3 regions of the Vibrio sp. MACH09 genome follow, and region 1 is predicted to be linked to each of the others. Evidence: predicted binding sites of a transcription regulator. Region 1 holds the regulator's gene; each other region holds the start of a gene.
What was found. Region 1 encodes CRP, which controls carbon source genes, mostly activating them, when cyclic AMP is high. Its sites were predicted from a motif close to TGTGANNNNNNTCACA; they were not measured.

Region 1 (7,546 bases):
AACCATTGAGTCTTGTCTTGAGAAACGTTCTGCCTTGGGCGGGGTATCACCAAAACAAGTTCAATATGCGGTATCTCAGGCTCAGCAACGATTAAGTAAGCGCGATACCTCCGGTGTTAAAGTAAGGGGCGCACGTTTAACGGATATTGATGTACTAGAGAGCATGGTGACTTACGGTGCAAGTATTGGTGAGAATTTACCCATCTCTCGTAGTGAACTAAATAGAAGCATTGGTTCGTTCGCGGTTCTAGAACATCAGGGTACGGTTATCGGTTGTGCATCCTTGTACGTGTATGATTCGGGTTTGGCTGAGATACGCTCATTGAGTATTGAAGCAGGATGGCACGATCACGGTGCGACCATCGTTCAATATGTGATTGAAAAAGCCAAGCAGATGGCGATCGAAAAAGTGTTTGTATTAACGCGAACGCCAGAGTTTTTCATTCGCCAGAACTTTATTGCGACATCAAAGAGTTTGTTACCAGAAAAAGTACTAAAAGATTGTGAACAGTGCCCAAGGATCCACGCATGCGATGAAGTGGCGGTGGAGATCGAACTATCGGATCGTTTAATTGCTCGTTCAAGTGTTGCGTAATTAATTGATTTTTAAGTACATTAGTAAATGCTTAAATTTTATTAAAATTTGATGATCTTTTTGGGAACATTTTCTAAGGAAGGCGGTCTTAATTAGTACCACTGCTTTTTCTTAGATGAATCTAAGAAGGCCCCTAACCAATATTGGTTTAGGGGCTTTTTTCTTTCTGGCCTATCTGTGACTTTACCGTTTCAATTTCTTTCTCGTCATCTCTGCTTCATAAATTATTCAACGAACTTTAATGAAACTGATATTTAAATTCATCATTCCCCATCTAGTCTCTCTGCTGTTCATAACAACATAATTAATTTGGAGAATATCAGTGAAAGGAAGTCATTTGTCCCTTGTTATGGGTGGCATTGTATTGTCACTATCTGCATGCAGTAATAGTGGTACAGGTAGCAGCCATTCTGTTGAAGTACCGCAAAAAAATGATGCTTGGTATAGCCAAGCCGAGAGCGATATTGAAAAAGCCAAAGCGACAAAAGCCATCGATAAACCTGCTAAGAATGTCATTCTGTTTATTGGCGATGGTTTAAGTGTCGGCACCATAACGGCGGCGCGTATCTTTGAAGGTCAACGTCGAGGGATGATGGGTGAAGAGTATAATTTGTCTATGGAAAGCCTCCCTCATGCCGCTTTGGTGAAAACCTACAATACGGATATGCAGATTCCTGACTCTGCTGGTACAGCCTCTGCAATGGTGACTGGTGTAAAAACTAAAGCGGGTACGCTGAATGTGAATGATAATGTTCAACGTGGCTTCTGTAACACGGCATTAGGTAATGAAGCGACCAGCGCATGGGAAATGGCCGCCGAGCGCGGAATGTCTGTGGGTGTTGTTTCTACGGCAAGATTAACTCATGCTACTCCTGCGGTTACCTACGCTCATAGCGCTGATCGTAACTGGGAACATGATGTGCCAAATATTGCTAAAAATCAGGGCTGCCAAGATATTGCCAGCCAGTTTATCCAGTTTGATAAGGGTGATGGCATTCAGGTTGCATTGGGCGGAGGACGACGCGAGTTCATTCCAAACGATATGATTGATCCTGAAGGTAAAAAGGGCAAACGTAAAGATGGCAAAAACCTTATTGCTGATTGGCAGTCTCGTTATCCGGAAGGCCAGTATGTCTACAACAAAGCTCAGTTTGACCAATTAGGTAGCGATACCTCTCGCGTATTGGGTCTGTTTGAAAGTAGTCATATGAAGTACGAAGAAGATCGACGTGACGGTGAACCTTCTCTAGCTGAAATGACCGCAAAAGCTATTGAGATCTTATCAAAGAATAAAGAAGGTTATGTGTTGATGGTGGAAGCCGGAAGGATTGATCATGCTCACCATGACGGTAACGCTAAGCGAGCACTTGCGGATACCATTGCTTTTGATGACGCAATTAAAGTGGCACTAGAGAACACTAACTTAGATGATACCTTAATCATTGCTACGGCAGACCATGCTCACACTTTAGTTATGAACGGTTATTCTCAGCGTGGTAACAATATTTTGGGATTATCTAAGTCTAAAGGTAAGTACAGTGTCGATAAGCAAGGTAAAAAATACACTACGTTAACCTATGGAAACGGACCCGGTGCAGTGGATGGAGCTCGTACAGATTTGACTCAGCAGCAGGTGACTCAATTGGATTACAAGCAGCAATCTTTAATTAAGTTGTCATCTGAAACTCACTCTGGTGAAGATGTTGCAATTTTTGCTCGAGGCCCGCAAGCCTATTTATTCCAAGGTGTCATCGAACAAAATTACATTTACCATGTGATGAATGAAGCGTTGAGCTTGGCGAAGTAGAGAAATCTATTTATTAAGCACCGACAGAAGTGAGCCGTTAATGGCTCACTTCTTATTTCGTTTTCGCATCGGAAAGATGACGAAACGGAACCACAAATGCAAAAACAACAAACCATTAAAAGCGAAACCCGCAAAGATTAGAGCTATAGATTCCACGCTACTAGGGTTCTCTTTGCAGGTAAACCACCACACCACCCAACATAATACCGACAGAGTAGTGAGCTGATCCATACATCGCTTGCAGCGGCCTATTTTTTGCCAGAACCAATGATTACCATTACAGATATTACAAGCCATATTTATCTTCGCCTGATAGAGATGTTTTTATTCTGAACCACTGCTTTTACTTAGGCAATGCAGTCAATCGATAAGATAAGGCAAAAAAGGAGATTCCTTTCACAAAAAAAAAGCGGCTCTGCCCTTGGTAAATATATTTGCGCCCCCACATCTCTGTCACAAGCTGATTAATCAGCACTTTCATTAAATAAACAATATCAGGAGAGAATACAGATGAATATTCGTCCTTTACATGACCGTGTAATCGTTGAGCGCCAAGAAGTTGAATCTAAATCTGCTGGTGGCATCGTGTTAACTGGCTCTGCAGCTGAAAAATCCACTCGCGGTACGGTAGTTGCTGTTGGCAAAGGTCGTATTCTAGAAAACGGCTCTGTTATGCCACTAGACGTTAAAGTGGGTGACGTAGTTATCTTTGCTGAAGGTTACGGTACGAAAACTGAAAAGATTGATGGTAAAGAAGTTCTTGTTATGTCTGAAAATGACATCATGGCTATCGTTGAATAGAAGTAAGCGTTAAGACATTCACTCTTAAACGACAAATTAAAGTAAAAATAGATTTTAGGAAAGGAAATCAAAATGGCTGCTAAAGATGTAAAATTTGGTAATGACGCACGAGTAAAAATGCTTGAAGGCGTTAATGTTCTTGCCGATGCTGTAAAAGTAACGCTAGGTCCTAAAGGACGTAATGTTGTTCTAGATAAATCATTTGGTGCTCCAACCATTACTAAAGATGGTGTTTCTGTTGCTCGTGAAATTGAACTTGAAGACAAGTTTCAAAACATGGGTGCACAAATGGTTAAAGAAGTTGCTTCACAAGCTAATGATGCTGCTGGTGACGGAACAACGACTGCAACAGTACTTGCACAATCCATTATTGCTGAAGGCCTTAAAGCCGTTGCAGCGGGCATGAACCCAATGGATCTTAAGCGCGGTATCGACAAAGCGGTAATCGCTGCTGTTGAAGAGCTTAAAACACTATCTGTTCCTTGTACTGATACTAAAGCTATTGCTCAAGTAGGTACTATCTCTGCTAACTCTGATGAGACTGTGGGTAACATCATTGCAGAAGCGATGGAAAAAGTAGGTCGTGACGGTGTTATCACTGTTGAAGAAGGCCAAGCTCTTCATGATGAACTAGACGTTGTTGAAGGTATGCAGTTTGACCGTGGTTACCTATCGCCATACTTCATCACTAATCAAGAAGCTGGTGCGGTAGAACTTGAAAGCCCATTTATTCTACTTATTGATAAGAAAGTTTCTAACATTCGTGAACTTCTTCCTACTCTGGAAGCAGTGGCAAAAGCGTCTCGTCCTCTTCTAATTATTGCCGAAGATGTTGAAGGTGAAGCTCTAGCTACATTGGTGGTGAACAACATGCGTGGCATCGTGAAAGCAGCGGCTGTTAAAGCCCCTGGTTTTGGTGACCGTCGTAAAGCAATGCTACAAGATATCGCGGTACTAACTTCTGGTACGGTTATCTCTGAAGAGATTGGTCTTGAGCTTGAAAAAGTAACGCTTGAAGATCTAGGTCAAGCTAAGCGTGTGACAATCACTAAAGAGAACACAACTATCATTGATGGTCTTGGTGAAGAAGAGATGATCAACGGCCGTGTTGCTCAAATTCGTCAACAAGTTGAAGAAGCGACATCTGACTACGATAAAGAAAAACTACAAGAGCGTGTTGCAAAACTTGCTGGTGGTGTTGCGGTTATCAAAGTAGGCGCTGCGACTGAAGTTGAGATGAAAGAGAAGAAAGATCGCGTTGAAGATGCTCTACACGCAACTCGTGCAGCAGTAGAAGAAGGTGTTGTTGCCGGTGGTGGTGTTGCACTTATCCGCGCAGCGTCTAAAGTTGTTGGCCTTGAAGGTGCAAACGAAGAGCAAAACGTAGGTATTCGCGTTGCTCTACGTGCAATGGAAGCGCCACTACGTCAAATCGTTGCTAACGCAGGTGACGAAGAGTCAGTAGTTGCAAACAATGTTAAAGCACGTGAAGGTAGCGACGGTTATAACGCTGCAACAGGTGAATACGGCGATATGATTGCAATGGGTATCCTTGACCCAACAAAAGTAACTCGTAGTGCACTTCAGTTTGCTGCATCGGTAGCAGGTCTAATGATTACGACTGAAGCTATGGTTTCTGATATGCCAGCTAAAGATGCTCCAGCAATGCCTGATATGGGCGGCATGGGTGGTATGGGCGGCATGCCAGGCATGATGTAAGCCAAGAGTTATTGATAGCGGTTTACCGCTGACAGTAATATTGTGAACAAAAAACCGAAGCTTTGGCTTCGGTTTTTTTATGCGGGGAATACTGATTTCTCAGCTGCGTTGTTATGAATAATGGTTTACTTTTTTGCTAAAAATGAGGTTTGTTGATTATCAAATAATTTGATTATAAAGTTATTTGATGGTCGATCTAAAGGTAATTATTTTTATAAATCAATAGCCTGTATGGTTTTTAAATCTGTCTAGACTGTCGTATCTGGTTTATGCTGGGAAGATTGTTACTGCAAATAGATCAGCTAAAATGAGTTTACTGTTAGGCTTTGGCTGCTAACTATCTATTCGCAGGGATCTAGATTGGTGATTAAAAATGGAAAAGAAATTTGTGATGGATACAGAGAGAAAGAGATGCCATAAAAAAACGCAGCAATAATGCTGCGTTTTTGGTGTTGTGCTTAGATTATTAATATCTAGCGCGTGCCGTAAACCACAATAGTTTTACCATGCGCAGAAATTAGGTTTTGCTCTTCTAGCATCTTCAGGATTCGACCTACTGTTTCACGAGAACAGCCAACAATTTGACCAATCTCTTGACGAGTGATCTTAATTTGCATGCCGTCTGGATGGGTCATTGCATCAGGTTGCTTGGCAAGGTTTAAAAGTGTTTGCGCAATACGTCCTGTTACATCTAGGAATGCAAGGTCACCTACTTTTTGGCTTGTAACCTGAAGACGGTTAGCCATTTGAGCAGAAAGACGCATTAAAATGTCTGGGTTTACTTGGATCAGCTGACGGAATTTCTTAAAAGAAATTTCCGCAACTTCGCAAGGGGATTTCGCACGTACCCAAGCGGTACGATCTTGCTCTTCTGCAAATAAGCTTAGTTCACCGATGAAGTCACCTTGATTTAGGTAAGAAAGAATCATCTCCTTTCCTTCTTCATCCTTGATAAGCACAGCTACGGAGCCTTTCACTATGTAATATAAAGTTTCCGCTTTTTCACCAGCGTGAATCAGCGTACTTTTGGATGGATATTTATGAATATGACAGTGTGAAAGAAACCATTCTAAAGTTGGATCGGTTTGAGGTTTACCTAGAACCATAATTATCTCACTATTTTATGCAGGGTCTGTTCAGCAGCGTTCCTTTGCTGCCTCGTCAATAAACTTTGCGGTTAGCATAGGTTTAATTATTCGAAGCTGCAAGCTACTTCTTTATCTATCGGTTAAGAATAGTATCCTTTTTTGCAGACGATTTCTTGATTTTGATCGCCCTGAATTTGTGATATGTTACGCAAAAATGTGCACATGATCACGGTATTAAAAGTAAACTAAAAGTTTGTACAATAATTAACCGATTTTGCCGGTTTCAATTAGCTGTTGCAATATCGGTCTAATGATTAGTTCCATTGCAAAGCTCATCTTTCCTCCGGGGATAACTAAGGTGTTATGCCTTGACATAAATGAGCCATCAATCATTGCTAGCAGGTATGGAAAGTCGACATTTTTCATTCCACGCAATCGAATCACCACAAAACTCTCATCAAGACTAGGGATACCTTTCGCGTTTAATGGGTTTGAGGTATCAACGGTCGGTACGCGCTGAAAGTTGATATGGGTACGGGAAAATTGAGGTGTGATGTAATTTAAGTAATCATCCATTGAGCGAACGATGGAATCGGTAACGGCTTCGCGTGAATGACCTCTATCACGAGTGTCTCGGACAAATTTTTGAATCCATTCTAAGTTAACTATGGGCACCATACCGATGAGCAGATCAACATGCTGAGAAACGTTAATGTCACCATCGACCACTCCCCCATGTAGGCCTTCATAAAACAATACGTTGCTCTTTTCTGGTAGATCTTGCCATGGAGTAAAGGTGCCTGGCATTTGATTGTAAGGGACCGCCTCATCAAATGAGTGTAAATAGCGCCTAACCTGACCGACACCTTCGTCACCATACTTTCTGAAAAATTTCTCTAAGGCTGGAAAGTCATTCGCCTCAGCCCCAAAGTAACTGATGTGTTTACCTTGCTCTCTGGCTTTGCGGATCTCTATATCCATTTCTGGTCGTGTAAAGCGATGAAAGCTGTCACCTTCAACCCAAGCTGGTTTGATATCCATCATACTGAACATCTTACGAAAAGCTTCAGATGTGGTTGTAGTACCAGCTCCTGAAGAACCTGTTACTGCGATAATTGGGTGTTTTGCTGACATGACATTCCTTGTCGTTATGAAGATCTGATTCTATTTTAGTCTATGGCATTAAAGTCGAACAATAAACAATCATAGTTCACGCTTTAGTTTTATATCCACACTTTCGTGAAGTTCAGAGAAAAGCACAACGGCTTCACCTTGTTGTAGTAAAAGATGTACTTGCTGAATTTTATCTTCCAACGTCGCTTCTTCAGTACCGTAGTCCGTTCCTTCTCTTAAGACGAACTCTTTGATTAAGTTTTCCAATGTTTCAGGAGCTATTTGTTGCCATGGAACAATCATGATCTCTCTTCTTGTAAGTAATGCTGATAATAGTATGGCAGGTAATCTTCCAACCAAAAGCTTGGTTTGTTAATTGTGCCGGTCATAAATCCAACATGACCACCATGCTGACATAATCGG
Region 2 (7,546 bases), 2.5 Mb from region 1:
TACGCACCGTTAGCCAACCGTTTAGGTATTGGGCAGTTGAAATGGGAAATTGAAGATTATGCATTCCGATATCAACACTCTGATACCTACAAGCAGATCGCCAAACAGATCTCCGAGCGAAGAATTGTTCGCGAACAGTATATCGATAATTTTGTTAGCGACTTAATGTCTGAAATAGAGGCATTGAATATTAACGCTGAAGTGAGTGGCAGACCTAAGCATATCTATAGCATTTGGCGAAAAATGCAGAAGAAGAACTTGGCATTCGATGAACTGTTCGACGTTCGAGCGGTTCGAATTATTGCCGATAAACTGCAGGATTGCTATGCCACACTAGGTATTGTTCATACCAAATATAAGCACTTACCAAGCGAATTTGATGATTACGTAGCCAACCCTAAACCTAATGGATATCAATCTATTCATACGGTAATTCTTGGGCCGGAAGGGAAGACTATCGAAATTCAAATTCGAACCAAGCAGATGCATGAAGATTCTGAACTTGGTGTTGCTGCGCACTGGAAGTACAAAGAAGGCGCTTCCTCCGGACGCAGTGGTTATGATGAGAAAATCACTTGGTTGCGTAAATTACTTGATTGGCAAGAAGAGATGTCTGACTCCGGCGAGATGTTGGATGAGTTAAGAAGTCAGGTGTTTGATGATCGTGTTTACGCATTTACGCCAAGAGGTGATGTGGTTGATCTACCTATGGGTGCCACACCACTGGACTTTGCCTACCATATTCACTCTGAAGTGGGTCACCGCTGTATTGGTACCAAAGTAGCAGGGCGTATTGTCCCTTTCACTCACCAGTTGGAGATGGGGGATCAAGTTGAAATCATTACACAGAAAGAACCAAACCCATCTCGTGATTGGTTGAACCCTAGCTTAGGGTTTGTACATTCTGGTCGAGCTAGAGCCAAGATTAATGCTTGGTTTAGAAAGCAGAGCCGAGAGAAAAATCTAGAAGCGGGTAAAGAGATCTTAGAAAACGAGTTAACGAAAATTGGTGCTACGTTAAAAGACGCCAATGAGTACGCGTTAAAACGTTTTAATGTGAATACGCCTGATGAACTTTATGCTGGCATTGGCAGTGGTGATTTGCGAATAAATCAAATTATCAACCATATCAATGCGTTGGTTAATAAGCCTACGGCTGAAGAAGAAGACCAGCAAGCGTTAGAAAAATTACAAGAGAGCAAAAAAACGACACACAATCGACCACATAAAGATGCGGTTGTGGTTGAAGGGGTGGATAACCTGATGACACACCTAGCTCGATGTTGTCAGCCTATACCGGGAGATACTATTGCCGGTTATATCACTCAAGGTCGAGGAATATCCGTTCATAGAGGCGATTGTGAACAGCTACTTGAACTACGTCTACATGCGCCTGAGCGGATCATTGATACCGTGTGGGGAAATGACTTCGTTGGTAGTTATATTTTGACTCTGCGGGTTGAAGCGATGGAGAGAAGTGGACTGTTAAAGGATATCACTACTCTGTTGGCGAATGAAAAACTGAAAGTCACCACAATGAAAAGCCGTAATGATTATAAGCGTCAGCTATCCATTATGGATTTTGATATAGAAGTGAAAAATATCGAATTGTTAAGCCGAATAATATCAAGGCTAGAGCAGATTAAAGACGTTGTTTCGGTAAAACGACTTAACTAAGCCCAAAAATTAAGGCCTGATCTTGTCAGGCCTTAATTGTATTATTCAGCTATCTCGTACCTGCTAATATTTATCAAAAAGAGCTCATCACCATGTCTCATCCTATTAAACAGCTTGAAAAAATAATGTCTCAACTACGTGATCCCGAAATGGGCTGTCCATGGGACAAGAAGCAGACATTTGACACCATAGTGCCCCACACCATAGAAGAGACTTATGAAGTGGTTGACGCTATTCATAACAAAGATTGGCGAAATCTAAAAGAAGAGTTGGGTGACTTACTGTTTCAGGTGATCTTTTATAGCCAGTTAGCTAAAGAAGAGAATTTATTCGATTTTGAACAAGTCGTTGAAACCGTCAACGAAAAACTGACTCGTCGACATCCGCATGTTTTTTCTGATCACTCTTTTGACTCTGAAGATGAGCTAAATGAAAACTGGCAAAAAGAGAAACAAAAGGAAAAGCAACAGATAGGCAAAGTTGAAGAAAGTATTCTAGACTCAATACCAACATCTATTCCTGCACTGTCAAAAGCCAATAAGATACAGAAACGATGTGCTAAACACGGTTTTGATTGGGACTCTATTGAGCCAGTGGCAGGTAAGGTCAATGAAGAGATTCAAGAGGTTCTGGATGAAGCGTTGCAGCCCGTTCCTAACCCGGAGCTTGTGGAAGAAGAACTGGGGGATCTGTTGTTTGCGACTGTCAATTTAGTACGGCACTTAGGTCATGACCCTGAGGCTGCACTGCGCAAAGCAAACAATAAGTTTGAGCGACGTTTTAAAGGCGTCGAACGTATTGTTGCTCAACAGGGTAAAGAACTGGATGATTTTGATTTAGAACAGCTAGATCAGTACTGGCAACAGATAAAGCAGAATGAGAAGAGCGGCTAACTCTGCTTTTGTAGCAGATTAACTGATAAATCTAGTAATAATTGGCACTTAAAGGGGAAGACCAGCACAATTGATTTGAAGCAAAAAATAAAAAATTAAACTGTGATAAGTTTCACGTTGTGGTGGTATGACGCTTCTGGTATATTTACATCCCGTCCAGAAAGTACTCATTTCCCTCATTCAACCAATTTCAGGTTAAACATGACGACAAATTATATTTTTGTTACTGGCGGGGTTGTTTCCTCACTAGGTAAAGGTATTGCAGCAGCCTCATTGGCCGCTATTCTTGAAGCTCGTGGTCTTAAAGTGACCATGATGAAGCTTGACCCTTACATAAACGTTGATCCGGGCACGATGAGCCCTACGCAGCACGGTGAAGTATTTGTTACGGAAGATGGCGCGGAGACTGATCTTGATTTAGGTCACTACGAGCGTTTTATCCGTACCAAGATGACCAAGCGAAACAACTTCACTGCGGGTCGTGTTTATGCCGACGTACTTAGAAAAGAGCGCCGTGGTGACTACCTTGGTGCAACGATTCAAGTTATTCCTCATATTACTAATGCGATTAAAGATCGAGTTTTTGCTGGTGCAGAAGGTCATGAAATTGCCATTGTTGAAGTAGGTGGAACCGTTGGTGATATCGAATCTCTGCCATTTATGGAAGCGATTCGTCAACTTGCTGCTGAAGTTGGCCGTGAGCGCGCTATGTTTATGCACCTTACGCTAGTGCCATACTTAGCTGCTGCTGGTGAAGTGAAAACTAAACCAACGCAACACTCAGTAAAAGAACTGCTTTCTATCGGTATTCAACCTGATATTTTAGTTTGTCGTAGTGATCGTATCATTCCTGCTAATGAACGTAAGAAAATCGCCTTGTTCTGTAATGTGCAAGAGAAAGCGGTTATCTCGATGAAAGATGTTGATTCCATTTATAAAATACCTCAACTGATAAAAGCACAAGGTCTTGATGATCTGGTTTGTGCTCGCTTTGGCATTGAAGCGCCAGAGGCGAATTTATCTGAGTGGGAACAAGTTATCTACGAAGAAGCCAACCCAACTGACGAAGTTGTGATTGGTATGGTTGGTAAATACATTGAATTGCCGGATGCGTATAAATCCGTCAATGAAGCGTTAAAACATGCTGGCCTTAAAAACCGTTTAAGCGTTAAAATCAAATATGTTGATTCGCAAGATGTCGAGTCAAAAGGCGAAGAAGTCCTTCAAGGACTCGATGCTATCTTAGTACCCGGTGGTTTTGGTGATCGTGGTATTGAAGGGAAGATACTCGCTGCCCAGTACGCCCGTGAGAACAATGTCCCTTATTTGGGTATTTGCTTGGGTATGCAAGTTGCTTTGATTGAATATGCACGTAATGTGGTTGGCCTAGAAGGTGCGCATTCAACAGAATTTAACAGTAAGACGAAGTATCCAGTGGTAGGATTGATTACCGAGTGGGTTGACGGCGAAGGTAAAGTCGAAGAGCGCACCGAAAAATCAGACCTTGGTGGAACTATGCGTCTTGGTTCTCAGCTGTGTCACCTTGAGAAAGGAACCAAAGCAAGAGACCTGTATGGCAGTGCGACCATTCATGAGCGTCACCGCCATCGTTATGAAGTAAACAATAATCTTCGCCCTAAATTAGAAGATGCCGGCCTTAAAGTGTCGGGCTTGTCTGCGGACAAGAAGTTAGTGGAAGTGATAGAGAATCCAAATCACCCTTGGTTTGTGGCAGCTCAGTTCCACCCTGAATTTACCTCGACTCCTCGCGATGGGCATCCATTGTTTGCAGGTTTCGTCAAAGCCGCTGGAGAATTTCAGCGTGGTGAATTAGAGAAGTAAAAGAATCTGGGTAGTTGCTCATGCTGTGCGGCTACCCTTTAGTTTTGACATTTAAATTGAAACGAGAGGAAACATTAATGTCTAAGATCGTTAAAGTTCTAGGTCGTGAAATCATCGACTCACGTGGTAACCCAACTGTAGAAGCTGAAGTACACCTAGAAGGCGGTTTCGTAGGTATGGCTGCTGCTCCATCTGGCGCATCTACTGGTTCTCGCGAAGCTCTTGAGCTACGTGATGGTGACAAAGCACGTTTCCTAGGAAAAGGTGTTCTTAAAGCAATTGAAGCTGTAAATGGCCCAATCGCTGAAGCACTAGTTGGTAAGGATGCAAAAGCTCAAGCTGATGTTGACCAAGTGATGATTGACCTAGATGGCACTGAAAACAAATCACAATTTGGTGCAAACGCAATTCTAGCGGTATCTCTAGCAAATGCTAAAGCTGCTGCTGCTGCTAAAGGTATGCCTTTGTTCGAGCACATTGCTGAACTAAACGGTACTCCTGGTCAGTTCTCTATGCCTCTTCCAATGATGAACATCATCAATGGTGGTGAGCACGCTGATAACAACGTTGATATCCAAGAATTTATGATTCAACCTGTTGGCGCGCCAACTCTTAAAGAAGCTCTACGTGTAGGTGCAGAAGTATTCCACAACCTAGCTAAAGTACTTAAGGCTAAAGGCCTAAGCACTGCAGTTGGTGATGAAGGTGGTTTCGCTCCTAACCTAGAATCTAACGCTGCTGCACTAGCTGCAATCAAAGAAGCTGTAGAAGCTGCTGGTTACGAGCTAGGTAAAGACGTTACTCTAGCGATGGACTGTGCTGCATCTGAGTTCTTCGACAAAGAAGCTGGCAACTACAACATGAAAGGCGAAGGTAAAATCTTCACTTCTGAAGAGTTTAACCACTACCTAGCTGACCTAGCTAATCAGTACCCAATCGTATCTATCGAAGACGGTCTTGATGAGTCAGATTGGGATGGCTTTAAGCACCAAACTGAACTACTAGGTGACAAGCTTCAACTAGTAGGTGACGACCTGTTCGTTACAAACACTAAGATCCTTGCGAAAGGTATCGAAATGGGTGTTGCTAACTCTATCCTTATCAAGTTCAACCAAATCGGTTCTCTAACTGAAACTTTAGCTGCAATTAAGATGGCTAAAGATGCTGGTTACACAGCTGTTATCTCTCACCGTTCAGGTGAAACTGAAGATGCAACTATTGCTGATCTTGCTGTTGGTACTGCTGCTGGCCAAATCAAAACTGGTTCTATGAGCCGTTCTGACCGTGTTGCTAAGTACAACCAACTTATCCGTATCGAAGAAGCACTAGGTTCACGTGCACCTTTCAACGGACTAAAAGAAGTAAAAGGTCAATAATTCTTTAGAATTATAACTTTATTACTTGTTTTAAAACGCCTTCATTTTTGAAGGCGTTTTTGTTTCCAGTTGTTACTCTCGCTGTTCTCTCGCACCAAATGCCCTTCTGTGCTATATATAGCGCTTCAGTTTTAAAGATGAGAAACCTGTTCAGTGCGTCTACTCACTCTTGGTTTAACCTGCTTATTATCTGTTCTGATTTACTTCCTTGTTTGGGGGAAGAATGGGCTGATTGAAAACGCCAATGTAAATAGCGAGATTGTTATTCAGCAGTCCGTGAATAAAGAATTACAACGACGTAATGATGAAATGTTTGCTGAGATAGATGATCTTAGGCAAGGGCTTGACGCAATAGAAGAGAGAGCAAGACACGAACTCGGCATGGTGAAAGAGGACGAAACCTTTTACCGTATAGTGGGTGATACTTCCCAGTAGGACGAGTAATCCAAGTAAGTTGAACGACTCCACTAGATTGAACAATAGATAAAGTCATTATCTGAACAGTTAGTTTTACAGAATGGTCTAATTGAAATGGTTACAAATATAGAACAACGACTATACGCCATTGTGCCCGCAGCGGGTATCGGTAGTCGTATGAAGGCAGAAATCCCAAAGCAATACCTACAGTTGCTTGAAAAAACGATTTTAGAACACACTGTCGAGAAACTTCTTGAACATCCCCAAATACAGAATGTTATTGTTGCGGTAAGTCCAAACGATCCCTATTTCCCACAGTTGAAGATTGCGAACCATCCAAAAGTGATTCGAGTCGATGGCGGTGGAGAGCGCGCTGATTCTGTGTTATCTGGTTTAGCTCGATTATTGGAGATAAATCCAGAGAGTTGGGTGTTAGTGCATGATGCAGCAAGGCCTTGTATTTCAATCAGTGACATTGATGCTTTGATCAAACAAGTGAGCAAAAACAAACTGGGCGGTATATTGGCAGCTCCAGTTAGAGATACCATGAAACGGGGGAATGGTGAAGGTACCATTTCTGCAACTGTCGATCGCCAAGATTTATGGCACGCCTTAACGCCACAGATGTTTAATAGCCATCAGTTACATGAGGCATTGATTAAAGCAAAACAGGCTAACGCGACGATAACCGATGAGGCGTCAGCGATGGAGTGGCTTGGAATCCAGCCTCAGTTAGTACCCGGTCGAATGGACAACTTAAAGATAACTCAACCAGAAGATTTAGCCTTGGCTGAATTTTACTTGCGTAAAGAACAAAAGGAACAGAGATGATTCGGATAGGTCACGGATTTGATGTGCATAAATTTGGTGGTGACGGCCCTGTTATTATTGGTGGCGTTGCTATTCCTTACTCACAAGGTTTAATTGCTCACTCAGATGGTGATGTTGCTCTTCATGCTCTGACTGATGCCCTGCTGGGGGCGTTAGCAGAAGGTGATATTGGAACGCATTTCCCTGATAATGATGAGCGTTGGAAAGACGTTGATAGCCGAGAACTACTCAAAGAGGTGTATCGACTTGCTCAGCAGCGTGGTTACCAGATAGGTAACTTGGATGTCACTATCATTGCTCAAGCACCTAAAATGCTGCCTTATATTCAAGCAATGAGAGAAGCCATTGCAGAAGATGTGCAAACATCGATAGATAATGTAAATGTCAAAGCAACGACAACTGAAAAGTTGGGATTCACAGGTCGCAAAGAAGGTATTGCCTGTGAAGCCGTCGTTCTGTTAACTAAGAAGTAACCTATGACCGATATACTTGAAGATCTGGCTTATCTGT
Region 3 (7,546 bases), 2.2 Mb from region 1:
TCCAACGACCTTTAATGCCATAAGGCAGGCCGTAAATAGAAGTGTGGAAAGTAGGTTATGTATGCTTGCCCCTGCCCATATCTCTTTTGACAGAAGCGTTTTGATATCTAATTTTAAGCCGATGGTAAATAGAAGCAGTGTGACACCCAGATCGGCGAGTAGCTCAATGGTGCTATTAGATTCAAAACCAAGAAAATTGAGAGCAAAACCAGCCACAAGAAAACCAACTAATGGAGGTAGTTGGCACTTTAATGCGATAAATCCTGAAATGAAAGCGGCTGATAATAAAATGATGTCCATACTTCTCCTTAAAATAAGAGGTGTTAGTTAACTGAGATTACAGTGAGCCTGTATTCATGCAAAACTAACAGTACTAGACTATTGGAAAACTCTTATTCTTCAAGAAGTTTTTGTAACAAAACACCATTTAACATTGAACGTTTGATCATGGCAAATGCGCCGATGGTTGGTTTTCCTTCAAGTTCAGAGGCAACGATAGGCAAATCAGTATGAAAGGTCGTTAAAGATTGCGTTTCGATATTACGTCTAATGGCAGGGAAAATCAGTTCTTGTGCGGCAGTGATATCGCCAGCAATGATGATTTTCTGAGGATTGAATAAGTTGATAGTAATCGCTATAGCCTTACCCAACTTATTACCTACACGAACCAAGCTCTGTTTGGCTAACTCATCGCCATTTAAAGCGTGTTGGCAGACATGCTGCATCGTAAGTTCTTCAATATCAGCTAATGAGGAATCATAACCTTGAGCGAGCAAAAGTTTTATTCGCTCTAGAATCGCTGGATTTGATGCGACGGTTTCCAAGCATCCAAAGTTACCACATTGGCACTGTGTACCGAGTGGATCAATTTGGATATGGCCAATTTCCCCAACATTGCGGTTAGCTCCTAAGAACACTTGCCCATGTACAATTATTCCTGCTCCCGTTCCTCGGTGAACGCTGACCAGTATTGAATCGTTGCAATCACGGCTAGCTCCAAAGTAATGCTCTGCAAGTGCTTTACCGCGAATGTCATTACCAATGAAACAACTGACGTTAAAATTATCGGTAATCAGATCAGTTAAGGCAAAATTATCAATGTCAGTATTGGGAATGTAGTCTACGACACCGGTTTCTGGGTTCACTAAGCCGGGTAATACAACGCCAATAGCAATAAGCTGTTTTATTTTGCTCTGTTGGCTATCAATAAAATGCCGGATGTGAAGGAGTAAGCCTTGTTGAAGCTCTACCTGATTGGTGTATTTAAAGGCATTGGAGTCGCTTGCCAGTTCAACACCACCTAGATTGAATAAACTGAACTGGATATAATCGCGACCCAAGCGGATCGCGATAGAGTGAAAGGTTTCAACCTCTGTCGTCAGTGAAATTGCCCGACGGCCACCAGTGGAAGCTTGCTGCGCCACCTCTTTAATTAGGCCGCGCTTTATTAACTGTCGGGTTATTTTTGTGACACTGGCGGGAGCCAATTGGCTAACGTCTGCAACTTGTATTCGAGAAATTGGCCCTTGTTGGTCAATTAAGCGGTAAACAGCTGCGCTGTTAAGTTGCTTTACAAGATCTACGTTACCTATTTGTCCGCCATTCATATTTATGTTTGCTCGTATTGTCCGTTTACTATTGTCGCACAGACGTTGAAATCTCTATCAAATATGGTCAAGTTTGCAACCATACCTTGTTTTATCCTGCCGAGTTTATTGTCCAAGCCAATTGCGCGAGCTGGATATAATGTCGCCATTCTTAGAGCTTCATCTAGTGCGATGCCAACTTGTTGTACGGTATTTTCTACCGCTTCTATCATGGTAAGGGCTGAGCCTCCAAGTGTGCCGTTTTCATCAATGCACATACCATCTCGGTAATATACTTTCTTCCCAACAAAAATAAAGTGATCCATCTCTGCGCCCGCTGGAGCTGTGGCATCGGTCACTAATACCAACTTATCACCTTTTACTTTATGTGCGATTCGAATATTAGCGTAATGAACGTGGAAACCATCTGCGATAACACCCGCATATACATCAGGGGTGTCATAAATGGCACCAATCACTCCCGGTTCCCGTCCAACCATTGGTGTCATTGCATTGAATAAGTGGGTTGCGAAACTGATGCCAGCTTCAAATCCCTTGCGTGCTTCTGCGTAGGTGGCGTTGGTATGTCCAATAGAGACAATAATTCCTGCTTCTTTAAGTTGCTTAATATGAGCTGGATTATTCTGCTCTGGTGCCAGTGTGACTTTTTTAACGTATTGATTATTATCGCAAATGTAATCAATCATCTCTTGTTCAGAGGCGCGAATAAAGTCAGGGTTATGAATGCCTTTTTTCATGACATTCAAATATGGCCCTTCAAGGTGTAAACCAAGAGATTGATGTTGATATTTTTCTTGGTATTGACGTTCTGTTTCAATGGCTTGACGCATGTTGTCATCAGATGACGTAATGAGTGTCGGCAAAAAGCTAGTGCAACCCGATTTTATATTGGTTTCATGCATGATTTGCAGTGTCTCAGGAGTAATGTCATCGTTAAACATCACACCACCACATCCATTGAGCTGTAAGTCTATAAAACCGGGGCTTAAGTTAGCTCCCTTGAGATCGACGCTCTTAATATCATTTGGCAATTGATCATTAGCAATGATGGAATGAATCGTATCACCCTCAATAATGACAGCGTGTCGATCAAGCACGTCACTACCGGTATAAATGGTACAGTTGGTTAGCGCATACATAGCAGGGAGCCCCATCTAATTACTTAAGATTACGGATATTTTCAGCTTCAAGTTCGCTGAAGTACTTAACGGTTTTCACTTTTAGTTCCTGCGTTGCAGGTTCATTGCAGACAATCACCGATTTTGCATGAAGCTGCAATGCTGACACAGTCCAAAGATGATTAACAGAACCTTCGACGGCTGCTTGCAGTGCTTGTGCTTTATTGTGGCCAGTAATCAAGATCATCACTTCTTTTGCTTCAAGTAGCGTACCGACACCGATAGTTAATGCGTATTTAGGAACTTGGCTTGTATCACCATCGAAAAAGCGTGAATTTGCTATGCGTGTGTCTTCAGTCAGTGTTTTGATACGAGTTCGTGAAGAGAGGGACGAAGCTGGCTCGTTAAATGCGATGTGACCATCGTTACCCACACCTCCCATAAAGAGATGAATTTGGCCGTAAGATTTAATTTTTTCTTCGTAACGTTGGCACTCGAGTTCGTGGTCGTCAGTGTTACCGTTAAGCAAGTTGATGTTTTTGTCTTGTATATCAACATGATCAAAGAAGTTTGAATACATAAAAGTGCGATATGATTCAGGGTGATCTGATGCAAGCCCTACATACTCATCCATGTTAAAAGTCACCACATGTTTGAAGCTTACTTCGCCTAGCTTATAAAGTTCAATAAGACGTTCATATGTCTTCAGTGGAGTGCCACCCGTTGGCAATCCGAGTACAAATGGACGCTCTTCAGTTGGCTTGAATGCATTGATACGATTAATAATATGTCTTGCTGACCAAAGGCTAACATCATAATCAGTAAGTAATGGAATGAGTCTCACGGTGGCACCTCAATAGTTCGATAATACGGTTAAAGTTTAATCCCGAAGGGTTGTTAATTCGAATCATAAAATAAGTTTTATGATCTCGCTAGCAAAATATCGCTTTTATGGCCAAAATGAGCGATATCGATCACACTATATGAGCTTTTAATTTGCGGGACGAAATTAATTACTTAAACTGAATATGACTAAATTGGAAGGCTAAAATAAGTCGGCCAAACAAAATTAAAATTCTATAGGGGGAATTTTACGGTGAATGTTCTCGGATATTTTCAAAAAGTAGGTAAGGCATTAATGGTGCCTGTTGCTACATTACCAGCAGCAGCAATATTAATGGGTATCGGTTACTGGATCGATCCAACCGGTTGGGGTGGTAACAATGCGTTGGCTGCGTTTTTAATTAAAGCGGGCGCGGCAATTATAGACAATATGTCTGTACTGTTTGCAATTGGTGTTGCATACGGTATGTCTAAAGATAAAGATGGTGCAGCAGCACTTGCTGGCTTTGTTGGCTACATGGTAATTACAACATTATGTAGTGCAGGTTCAGTCGGCGCTATTGGTCTTGTTGAATTAAATGAAGGTTCTACACTTGCTTTCAACAAAATTGGTAACCAATTTGTTGGTATTCTATCTGGTATTGTTGCGGCAGAGCTGTACAACCGTTATTACCAAGTAGAGTTACACAAAGCACTAGCCTTCTTTAGCGGTAAACGTTTAGTACCCATTTTGACCTCATTTGCGGCTATCGTCATTTCATTTGTACTAATGTTTGTATGGCCTATTATTTTCAATGGTCTTATTTCTTTGGGTGAAGGTATTGTTGGACTTGGAGAAGTGGGGTCTGGTATCTATGGCTTCTTTAACCGTTTATTGATTCCTGTTGGTCTTCACCATGCACTAAACTCTGTGTTCTGGTTTGATATGGCTGGTATTAATGATTTGGGTAACTGGTGGACACCAAACGCTGTAGAAGCGGGTGTAGGTGTTGTTGGTGAAACAGGTCGTTATATGGCTGGTTTCTTCCCAATCATGATGTTTGGTCTACCGGGTGCAGCTTTGGCTATCTACCACACAGCTCGTCCTGAGAACAAAACACGCGTAGCTTCAATCATGATTGCGGCAGGTTTTGCATCATTCTTTACTGGTGTTACAGAGCCTCTAGAATTCTCGTTCATGTTCCTTGCTCCTATGCTGTATGTGTTACACGCCGTATTAACGGGTGTATCTCTATTTATTGCTGACATGATGAACTGGACGGCTGGTTTTGGATTCTCAGCAGGTTTAGTGGATATGGTGCTTTCTGCACAAAACCCACTAGCAAACAAGTGGTACATGCTGATTGTTCAAGGTTTTGTTTTCTTCGCAATCTACTACTTTGTGTTCCGCTGGGCGATTACAACCTTCAAGTTGAAAACACCAGGACGTGAAGATGATGATGTGGAAGATACAAGCAAATCTCACGGCAGCGAAAACTCTGCAGAGCTAGCAAAACAGTATCTAGAAGTACTAGGCGGTCACGCTAACCTACAAAATATCGATGCATGTATTACTCGTCTACGTTTAACAGTAAACGACATGGATATTATCGATGAAAGTAAGCTTAAAGCATTGGGTGCTATGGGTGTTGTTAAACTAGGTAATAACAACCTTCAAGTTATCCTTGGGCCGCTAGCAGAAATCATTGCAGGCGAGATGAAGAATCACGCAAGCTAACTCTGTTATTCCAAGTTTTGTAACTGGAATAGACGGTTTTTGATAATGCCTCCCGATTGGGAGGCATTTTTCGTTAATATCTAGCGAAAATCGTTAATTAATGCGTAGTTTTAGTTGTGTCTATAGTGAGAAATGTGGATCATTAGCAGTTCAAACTAAAAAAGGCGAAAATCTTAACTGTCGTCTATTTTGGTCACTATTTTTGACAATACTAAGGCGGGTGAATAACTCGCCCCCAACAACTAGAGGTGCTTAGATGAGTGAAGCTGAGGCTCGTCCATCGAATTTCATTCGCCAAATTATTGATAAAGATTTAGCGGATGGCAAACACACAAGTGTGCATACTCGATTTCCGCCGGAACCGAATGGTTACCTGCATATCGGGCACGCAAAATCTATCTGTTTGAACTTTGGTATTGCTCAGGACTATCAGGGACAGTGTAATCTTCGATTTGATGATACAAACCCTGAGAAAGAAGACATCGAATACGTTGAGTCGATTAAAAATGATGTGCATTGGTTGGGTTTTGAATGGTCAGATGATATTCGTTATTCATCGGACTATTTTGATACGCTTCATGGATATGCTGTTGAATTAATTACTAAAGGCTTAGCGTATGTTGATGAGCTAAGTCCAGAGCAGATCCGTGAGTATCGCGGTACTCTTAAAGAACCTGGTAAAAACAGCCCTTATCGTGATCGTAGTGTAGAAGAGAACCTAGCGTTATTTGAAAAAATGCGTTTAGGCGAATTTGCAGAAGGTACCATATGCCTTCGAGCGAAAGTCGATATGGCTTCACCATTTATGGTCATGCGTGATCCGGTAATTTACCGCGTGCGTTTTGCTCATCACCATCAGACCGGTGATAAATGGTGCATCTATCCTATGTACGATTTTACTCATTGTATTTCGGATGCTATTGAAGGAATAACGCACTCAATATGTACTCTTGAGTTTCAAGACAATCGACGTATTTACGATTGGATATTGGATCACATTGATATTGAGTGTCAGCCTCGCCAGTATGAATTTAGCCGACTAAATTTAGAATATACGGTGATGTCTAAACGTAAACTTAATACTTTGGTTACCGACCAGTTAGTTAATGGTTGGGATGATCCTCGTATGCCGACCATTTCTGGTTTGCGTCGTCGCGGTTTTACACCAGCTTCAATTCGTGAATTTTGCCAACGTATTGGTGTGACAAAACAAGAAAACATGATTGAGTTTAGCTCGCTAGAATCTTGTATTCGTGATGACTTAAATGAAAATGCTCCTCGTGCGATGGCTGTGTTGGATCCGATTAAAGTTGTGATTGAAAACTTTGATGCAGAGAAAACCGAAACGTTATCGTTGGCGAATCACCCAAATAAACCAGAGATGGGTAGCCGTGACGTTCCTTTTACTCGAGAAGTGTTGATAGAGAGAGACGACTTCCGCGAAGAAGCAAACAAGAAATACAAACGACTTGTTTTAGGTAAAGAGGTTCGTTTACGCGGCGCTTATGTGATTAAAGCAGAGCGTATTGAGAAAGATGCTCAAGGTAACATTACAACTATTTACTGCAGTTATGATGCTGATACCCTTGGTAAGAATCCTGCGGATGGTCGGAAAGTGAAAGGGGTGATCCATTGGGTCTCTGCTAATTTAGGCTTACCAGCAGAAATACGTCTGTATGACCGTCTATTCACGGTTGAAAATCCAGCTGCCGCCGATGATTTTGCCGCGACTATTAATCCTGAGTCCTTAGTGGTACTTAATGGTGTGGTAGAGCCGAGTTTAGCTGTCGCGAAACCTGAAGATGGTTATCAGTTTGAGCGTACAGGCTATTTCTGTAGCGATGTTAAAGATTCTAAGCCTGATGCCTTGGTTTTTAACCGTACCGTTGGTTTACGTGATACATGGGCTAAAAAAGACCAGTAGACGTGACAATCTGTTGAAGAGTGCTCAAGCTGAATAAGCTTGGGCATTTTTTTTTACTCGCGATAATTTTTAAAATGTAGTAGCTTGTTTTTTAAGCTCAGAATTATACTAATTTAACCTCAATTTTAGATAATTTAGAACAGTACTAATTTACACTACAAGGGATACAATAATGAGACTTATATTGGCCATTCTTTTGCCGTGGTTTCAGTTTTTTACCATAGGCCGACCTTTCGCTGGCATCATCTGCTTAGTGCTACAAATTACGTTAATTGGCTGGATACCTGCTGCTATTTGGTCTGTTTATGCATTAAGCCAATACAAGACAGATCAAAAA

Region 2: the regulator CRP is predicted to act here: its motif matches at 2,672-2,687, upstream of CHJ_RS02290 (CTP synthase).
Region 3: the regulator CRP is predicted to act here: its motif matches at 3,689-3,704, upstream of nagE (N-acetylglucosamine-specific PTS transporter subunit IIBC).

What each region holds. Positions count from the first base shown of each region.
Region 1 is NZ_BSFZ01000001.1:3,027,463-3,035,008, reverse strand. Features, by position in the region: gene argH (argininosuccinate lyase) at 1-595, shown strand, start outside; gene CHJ_RS13655 (alkaline phosphatase) at 918-2,402, shown strand; gene CHJ_RS13650 (DUF3624 domain-containing protein) at 2,448-2,699, opposite strand; gene CHJ_RS13645 (co-chaperone GroES) at 2,913-3,203, shown strand; gene groL (chaperonin GroEL) at 3,276-4,922, shown strand; gene crp (cAMP-activated global transcriptional regulator CRP) at 5,396-6,028, opposite strand; gene CHJ_RS13630 (phosphoribulokinase) at 6,275-7,144, opposite strand; gene CHJ_RS13625 (YheU family protein) at 7,214-7,426, opposite strand; gene CHJ_RS13620 (hydrolase) at 7,423-7,546, opposite strand, start outside.
Region 2 is NZ_BSFZ01000001.1:494,228-501,773, forward strand. Features, by position in the region: gene relA (GTP diphosphokinase) at 1-1,677, shown strand, start outside; gene mazG (nucleoside triphosphate pyrophosphohydrolase) at 1,770-2,570, shown strand; gene CHJ_RS02290 (CTP synthase) at 2,772-4,412, shown strand; gene eno (phosphopyruvate hydratase) at 4,490-5,788, shown strand; gene ftsB (cell division protein FtsB) at 5,942-6,223, shown strand; gene ispD (2-C-methyl-D-erythritol 4-phosphate cytidylyltransferase) at 6,320-7,036, shown strand; gene ispF (2-C-methyl-D-erythritol 2,4-cyclodiphosphate synthase) at 7,033-7,509, shown strand; gene truD (tRNA pseudouridine(13) synthase TruD) at 7,513-7,546, shown strand, end outside.
Region 3 is NZ_BSFZ01000001.1:866,765-874,310, forward strand. Features, by position in the region: gene CHJ_RS03985 (cation:proton antiporter family protein) at 1-300, opposite strand, end outside; gene nagC (DNA-binding transcriptional regulator NagC) at 393-1,607, opposite strand; gene nagA (N-acetylglucosamine-6-phosphate deacetylase) at 1,610-2,746, opposite strand; gene nagB (glucosamine-6-phosphate deaminase) at 2,766-3,569, opposite strand; gene nagE (N-acetylglucosamine-specific PTS transporter subunit IIBC) at 3,822-5,285, shown strand; gene glnS (glutamine--tRNA ligase) at 5,542-7,209, shown strand; gene CHJ_RS04015 (YqaE/Pmp3 family membrane protein) at 7,382-7,546, shown strand, end outside.